Regions from separate parts of the Acidovorax sp. 1608163 genome, predicted to be linked through region 3. Evidence: predicted binding sites of a transcription regulator. Region 3 holds the regulator's gene; each other region holds the start of a gene.
The links. Region 3 encodes FNR, which switches genes on or off when oxygen is low (the NO sensors DNR and NnrR bind a similar motif). Its sites were predicted from a motif close to TTGATNNNNATCAA; they were not measured.
Positions count from the first base shown of each region.

Region 1: a site for FNR is predicted at 1,284-1,297, ahead of EAG14_RS08805 (OmpW family protein). Genes of this name have one in related genera too.
Region 2: a site for FNR is predicted at 814-827, ahead of cobA (uroporphyrinogen-III C-methyltransferase). Genes of this name have one in related genera too.

Region 1 covers NZ_CP033069.1:1,948,103-1,950,362, forward strand. Annotated here, with positions in the region: partial or broken gene EAG14_RS08800 (DUF808 domain-containing protein) at 224-1,214, shown strand; gene EAG14_RS08805 (OmpW family protein) at 1,369-1,968, shown strand; gene EAG14_RS08810 (ATP-binding protein) at 2,117-2,260, opposite strand, start outside.
Region 2 covers NZ_CP033069.1:262,837-265,096, reverse strand. Annotated here, with positions in the region: gene EAG14_RS01135 (cytochrome D1 domain-containing protein) at 1-279, opposite strand, end outside; gene EAG14_RS01130 (cytochrome c) at 300-701, opposite strand; gene cobA (uroporphyrinogen-III C-methyltransferase) at 889-1,764, shown strand; one part of gene EAG14_RS01120 (IS5 family transposase) at 1,916-2,260, opposite strand, start outside.
Region 3 covers NZ_CP033069.1:1,770,501-1,772,760, forward strand. Annotated here, with positions in the region: gene ccoG (cytochrome c oxidase accessory protein CcoG) at 1-366, shown strand, start outside; gene EAG14_RS07980 (FixH family protein) at 412-693, shown strand; gene EAG14_RS07985 (hypothetical protein) at 772-1,065, shown strand; gene fnr (fumarate/nitrate reduction transcriptional regulator Fnr) at 1,115-1,837, opposite strand; partial or broken gene hemN (oxygen-independent coproporphyrinogen III oxidase) at 2,027-2,260, shown strand, end outside.

The DNA of each region.
Region 1 (2,260 bases), 180 kb from region 3:
TCAAGGGACCCCGATAGAGTGGGTGAGGGCCTGGAGTATGCGCTATACCGAAAACAGTCCTCAGAACCTGTTCTCAGGGCTTTTGGATGCATCTGCAGGGATGGTCTGGATGGGGGTGTTGCAGGTGAGCCCAATGGGCTGTGGGCGAGGGCGGCTTTTGGGTAAGCCGATGGACCTGGTTGATATAGTCCCGCGGGTTCATTGACTTCGTTGGGGAAACTCCATGGCCGCAGGCAGCCTTTTAGCTTTATTGGATGACATCGCGACCATCCTTGACGACGTCGCGTTGATGACCAAAGTGGCGGCCAAAAAGAGCGTGGCCATGGCCGACGATGTCTCCGTGATGACCAAGGTCGCCGCGCAAAAGACCGCTGGCGTGCTGGGCGATGATTTGGCGCTGAACGCCCAGCAGGTCACGGGCGTACGCGCAGACCGTGAAATCCCGGTGGTATGGGCGGTGGCCAAGGGGTCCTTGATCAACAAGGTCATCCTGGTGCCTGCGGCGCTGCTGATCAGCGCTTTTTCGCCCTGGGCTGTGACGCCACTGTTAATGCTCGGTGGTGCTTTCCTGTGCTTTGAAGGCACAGAAAAGTTGGCCCACAAGTTTTTGCACCCACAAGAAGAAGCCCAGGCAGAGCACGACAGCCTGGTCAAAGCCAATGCCGATCCTGCCGTGGACATGGTGGCTTTTGAGAAGGAGAAGATCCAAGGTGCCGTGCGCACGGACTTCATCTTGTCCGCCGAGATCATTGCGATCACGTTGGGCACGGTGGCAAACGCGCCCTTTGCGCAGCAGGTCATGGTGCTCAGCGGCATTGCATTCATCATGACGTTGGGTGTGTACGGTCTCGTGGCAGGCATCGTCAAGTTGGACGACCTTGGCCTGTGGCTGCATCGCAAAAGCAGCAGTGCTGCCCAGGCCATGGGTCGTGGCATCTTGTGGGCGGCCCCTTGGCTGATGAAGGGCTTGTCGGTGGCTGGCACTGCCGCCATGTTCCTGGTGGGGGCGGTATCTTGGTGCACGGTGTGCCTTGGCTGCACCACGCCGTCGAAGGTTGGGGTACTGTGGCAGCCCAGTGGCCCGTGGGGGCTTGTGGTCGGTTTTGGTTCCCAATGGGGTGAATGCGTTGATTGGGCTGCTCGCTGGGGTGGTGGTGCTTGTGGCCGTAACGGCGGTGCAACGTTTGCGCGGCAGTCCTGCCACCCAAGGTTGAAGGGGGCGGCACCTGGCCCGTCGATTGAATGGGCGCCGACCGAATCGCCTCGGGTAAACACGGGGTTGTTTGACCTGTGGCAAGGTTGACCATTTCGCTAACAGGCCCAATACAAACACGGGGGTCGTCCCCGTTCAACTGCATTGAGTTCTGTATGAAGAAAAACCTGCTGACCGTGGCCGTTCTGTGCGCAATGATGACTTCGGGCGCTGCGTTTGCGCAGCAAGCCGAAGGCCCTTGGCTGGTGCGTGCCCGTGCCGTGAACCTCGATAGCGCCAACAAAGACAGCACCGGCCTCGGTCTGTCGATCAACGACAAGGTCATTCCTGAAGTCGACGTGTCGTACTTCTTCACCCCCAACATTGCTGCTGAACTGGTGTTGACCGTGCCCCAAAAGCACAACCTGAGCTCCAGCACCTTGGGCGGCAAGATTGGCACGCTCAAGCACCTGCCTCCTTCGCTGCTGGTGCAATACCACATGCCCATGGGCAGCTTCAAGCCTTACGTGGGCGCTGGTATCAACTACACACGCTTTTCCAGCGTGAAGTTGCCCGCTGGCGTAGACATTGACCGCAACAGCTTTGGTGCAGCCCTGCAAGTGGGCGTGGACATTCCGCTGCAAAAGAACCTGTATCTGAACCTGGACGTCAAGAAGGTCTTCATCAAGACCGACGTGAGCTTGGCAGGCGCCAAGATTGGCACGTTCAAGGTGGACCCTGTTCTGGTGGGTGTGGGCCTCGGCTGGCGCTTCTGATGCGCCTTGCGCAGCGGCAACGCTGCGCACATTCTGGTGGGGAAAGCCAGCGCATCTGCGCTGGCTTTTTTTATGGCTTCACGGGGGCCGGGTGTGTTGGCACGAAACGAATCAACCCCCGGTCATTTCGCGTGGATGAGAACCTGGGTTAGCCCGCTGTCGGCTCCGTGCAAGGCAAGGACAGTGTGAACCGCGCCCCTTCGCCGGGTGTGGAGGTGACGGTCAGTTCGCCATGCATCAACTCCGCCAGCGCCCTGGACAGGGCCAGGCCCAAGCCTGTGCCTCCATGCTC
Region 2 (2,260 bases), 1.5 Mb from region 3:
GAACACATAGGCATAGCGCCCATCGCGCGAGAACACCACCGAGGCGTGCGACAGATCGCCCAGCCCGGTCACCTCGCCCAGCAAGGTGCGCTGGCTGGTGTTGACCACCGTGATGGCGCCCCGTGCGCGCTGGATGACCACGCCCAGATCGCCCGTGCCGCGCAGGGTGTCGGCGGTGGGCGCCGCACCATCGGCCAGGGCCGCGCAGCCGCTGGCCCACAGGGGAGAGGCCGCCACCGCAGCGCTGGTCGCCAAGGACAGCCAGCCGCGCCGGTGCATGGCAGGAAGGGGAATCGGGTTCATCGAGCGGGTCTCCGGGGTTCTTCAGGAAAGCCATCGGCCAGTTGCTGCGCCACCCACTGGGCTTCGTCCTGGGTGAGCATGGCGCTCCAGCCCGGCATGGGAGTGCCAGGGCGGCCGCCGTAGATGGTGGAAGCCATGGACAGCAGGGGCTTGCCCTCCAGCGCCTGGGGCGTGAGGGCCGGGCCCAGCCCGCCCGTCAGGCGCATGCCGTGGCACGAGCCGCAGTCTTGCCGCACCATGCGCACCAGCGCGCCCTGGCGCTCGGGGCTGGGGGCGGCGGGGGCAGGTTGCGCGACAGCCATGCCTGCCAGCCCCAGGCCGGCACACCAGGCCAGACAGGCGGCGCCCAGGCGCGCACGCACCGGGCTGGCCTGCGGGGAGAGGGGGTTGTGTGTCATGTCTTCACCGTGGGTGAGCGTGGGCGGCGTGGCATGCGCAAGACAAGTGCTTGCCCTGCGCCGGTCGTCACCGCCAATGAACGCATCGTCTCGCGGCTTGCAAGCGCCGACCTTGAACTAAGTCAAGGTCGGGCGGTGCATTGCGTTTAAACATCGGGCCTGTTCCCATCACACAACGAGATCCACGATGAGCCCGATGAACGACGCGACCGGCACCGCCGCAGACAGGGCCTGCGCGGCCCAAAGCCCATGCCCGCAGGCGGGTCATGTCACGCTGGTAGGCGCGGGCCCCGGCGACCCGGATCTGCTCACCCGCAAGGCCTACCGCGCGCTGCAAAGCGCCACCCTGGTGCTGTACGACCACCTGGTCGGCCCCGCCGTGCTGGACTGCATCGCCCCCGGTGCCGAGCGCATCTACGTGGGCAAGGAGTCCTCGCGCCACACTCTGCCGCAAGAGCAGATCATTGAACTGATGGTGCGCCTGGCCCAAAGCGGCCGCAGCCTGGTGCGCCTGAAGGGCGGCGACGGCTACATCTTTGGGCGCGGCGGCGAAGAAGTGCAGGCCCTGGCGCAAGCGGGCATTGGCTTTGACGTGGTGCCGGGCATCACGGCGGCGCAGGGCGCAGGGGCCTCGGTAGGCATCCCACTGACGCACCGCGACCACGCCTGCACCCTGGTGTTTGCCACCGGCCACCTGCGCGAAGACCGCACCGTGGGGCTGGACTGGGAACTGCTGGCCCGCCCCCGCCAAACCGTGGTGATTTACATGGGTGTGGGTGCCCTGCCCGCCATCTGCAGCCAGCTCATCGCCCACGGCCTGCCCGCCGACACACCCGCTGCCGTGGTGGAAAACGCCACGCTGCCCACCGAGCGCTGCCTGGCCGCCACCCTGGCCACCCTGCCCGCACTGGCCGTGGCCGAGAAGGTGCAGCCCCCGGCCCTCATCATGGTGGGCCAGGTGGTGCAGCTGCACGCGCTGCTGGCGCACCCCGGCATCGCCTTGCAAGCCCAGCCTGCCGCAGCAGAGGCCGCCCGCCAGGCGCCGGAGCTGGTCACTGCCTGATCGGGTCAAACGCTATTTTTTATATAGCTGCTAGCGCTTATTCAACAAGCGCTAGAGGCCATTTTCATGCCTAACCAGGCCCTGCTGGGCCTGCGGGTGCTGCGCCACGTCCATCGCCCCACGGGCTGGTAGGCCGGGCCTAAGAACCTGTTCAAGATCTTTTGAGCAGCAGAGCCAAGAATGCCAGATGGACGAACTGCAAGCTGGTGTTCAGCAACCTCTCGCAGTTCTTCCACAACCGCCTGTTCTTCTCCAACCAGGCAAAGCTGCGCTCCACCACCCAACGCTGGGGCATCACCTTGAACGTATGCAGTTCACTGCGCTTGGCGATCTGTGCCACGACGTGTCCGCCCAGAATGTCTTGGACGCCCTGGGCAAACGGCCGGCCCACATAGCCGCTGTCACACAACAGGGCTTGCACCCGGCTCAAAGCAGGTTTGCAGCGCTGCAGTGCCTGCAAAGCCCCTTTGCGGTCCGTCACCTCTGCCGTCGTCAC
Region 3 (2,260 bases):
TGTGTGGCCATGCTTGCCAGCCTGATGACCAGAACGCCTTTGAAGGTCGACGTTGTGCGGGATCGCGCCGCCTTGTCTCGCATCGTTGCGGGCGGTAAGCTGGAGAACATCTACCGTATCCAGATCATGAATGCGACGGAGTCGCCTCAGCGCTACCACGTAGCAGCCAAGGGGCTGGAAGGCTTGGAGGTTGTATCGGAGTCTGCTGTGGACATTGAGCCTGCGCAGTCACGTTGGGTGGCGGTGCGCTTGCAGGTGCCCTATGGGTCCGCAACGCCGGGTTCGCACCCTGTGACGTTTGAGATTGGGGCGGAAGGTGGTGGCGCCCATGTATCGGAAAAAACGGTCTTTTTGGTTCCTCGGTAAGCAGCCTGTGGTCTCGCTGTCTTACCCGTTTTGATGGAGTTTGCTATGTCTTCGATTTCCTCTTCAGCTCCCGCTCCCGTTCAGGCGGCTCCTTGGTGGAAGTTTGGCCATGTTTGGCTGGTGCTCTCTGGCCCCGCTATCGTCGTGGTAGCGGGCTTCGTTACCTTGTGGATTGCCGTCTCCAGCCCTGACCCCGTTGTGGCTGAAGACTACTACCAGCAAGGCATTGATATCAACAAGAGGCTGGAGAACCCGCAGCCTGGCATGGCGCCTGCGCTCAAGGGCCGCAACCATGCCGTGACACCGCTCAAAGACCAGCCCCGCTAGTTGCGGAGCCTGGGCCTTCATGGCGGTGCGGTAGGCCCAGGCATCGATGCCTTCTCAAAACCATACGGAGACACCACGATGTGGACACAGCGTTTGATGTGGATTGCTTGGCCGGCCTTTTTGGTCGCCGGGGCTTTGGAGGTGTTGGTGTTTGCAATGGTTGACCCCCAAGACCTGCACTGGTTTGGGCAGCCGCTGGCATTGTCTCGGCTGGGGGTGTACACGCTGGCCTTCTTTGCCTTCTGGGTGCTGACCATGGCGTCCGGCGCTTTGACCACGCTGCTGGCCATGTCACCGTTTGAACTCAACCGCTGTCCTGTGCCTGACCAAGATCGACCTGACGATTGCCGCAAGACACCGTCTTGCCCATGAGGCCGGATGGCATGCCTCCGTTAGTCGGCATGCCTCAAGACCCAACCGATCAGTGGCAGGCTTGTTGGTTGTTCACGATGCGGCGTAGCGCGTCGGTGTCCAAAATTCGCACGTGGCGTTGGCGAACTTCGACAGTTCCATCCTCTACGAATTTGGAGAAGGTGCGGCTCACGGTTTCCAATTTGAGGCCCAGGTAGCTGCCAATTTCTTCCCGGGTCATGCGCAGCACCAACTCTGATTGAGAGAAGCCGCGGGCATGCAGGCGCTGTACCAGGTTGAGAAGGAAGGCTGCCAAACGCTCTTCAGCCCGCATGCTGCCCAAAAGGAGCATCACGCCGTGTTCGCGCACGATTTCGCGGCTCATGATTTTGTGCACATGGTGCTGTAGTGCAGTCACTTCGCGTGATAGTTCTTCAATGCGATCAAACGGCATCACACAGACTTCGGCATCTTCCAATGCCACGGCGTCGCAGGTATGGTGATCATTCACAATGCCATCCAGGCCGATGATCTCCCCGGCCATTTGAAAGCCCGTGACTTGATCGCGACCATCTTCAGTGGCTACGCAGGTCTTGAAGAAACCCGTGCGAATGGCGTACAGCGAGGTGAAGGCTTCGCCATTGCGAAAGAGTGTGCCACCGCGCTTGACTTTGCGGCGCACGGCCACCACCTCGTCGATGCGCTGCAGCTGTTCGTCATTGAGGCCAACGGGCATGCAAAGCTCGCGGAGGTTGCAGTTGGAGCAAGCGACTTTGATGGTGAGCGGATTCATGGCACAGAAACCTGGTTGATGTTCGGGCATATCGTGCACGACGAGGGAGGCCGGTATGCCTCGGTCTGCGAGTAGTGGCAGATGATATGCATCAAATTGTCGCTCTTGTGGAGATGACTTCACTTGATGCAGGTCAAGGACGCAAGAGGAGGGGTGCGGCACAGTAAGCTAGTACGCAAGGATATCCCCATGACCGCAGTTACCCCAGAACTCCTGACCCGCTTTGACGTGCCAGGTCCTCGATACACCTCCTACCCCACGGCAGACCGTTTCGTGGAGGCATTTGGCCAAGAGGAATATTCCTTGGCATTGGCGCAGAGGCATCTGGGGACAGGTGCCAAGGCAATGCCATTGTCACTGTACGTGCACATTCCATTTTGCGAGTCGCTATGCTACTACTGCGCTTGCAACAAGATCATCACC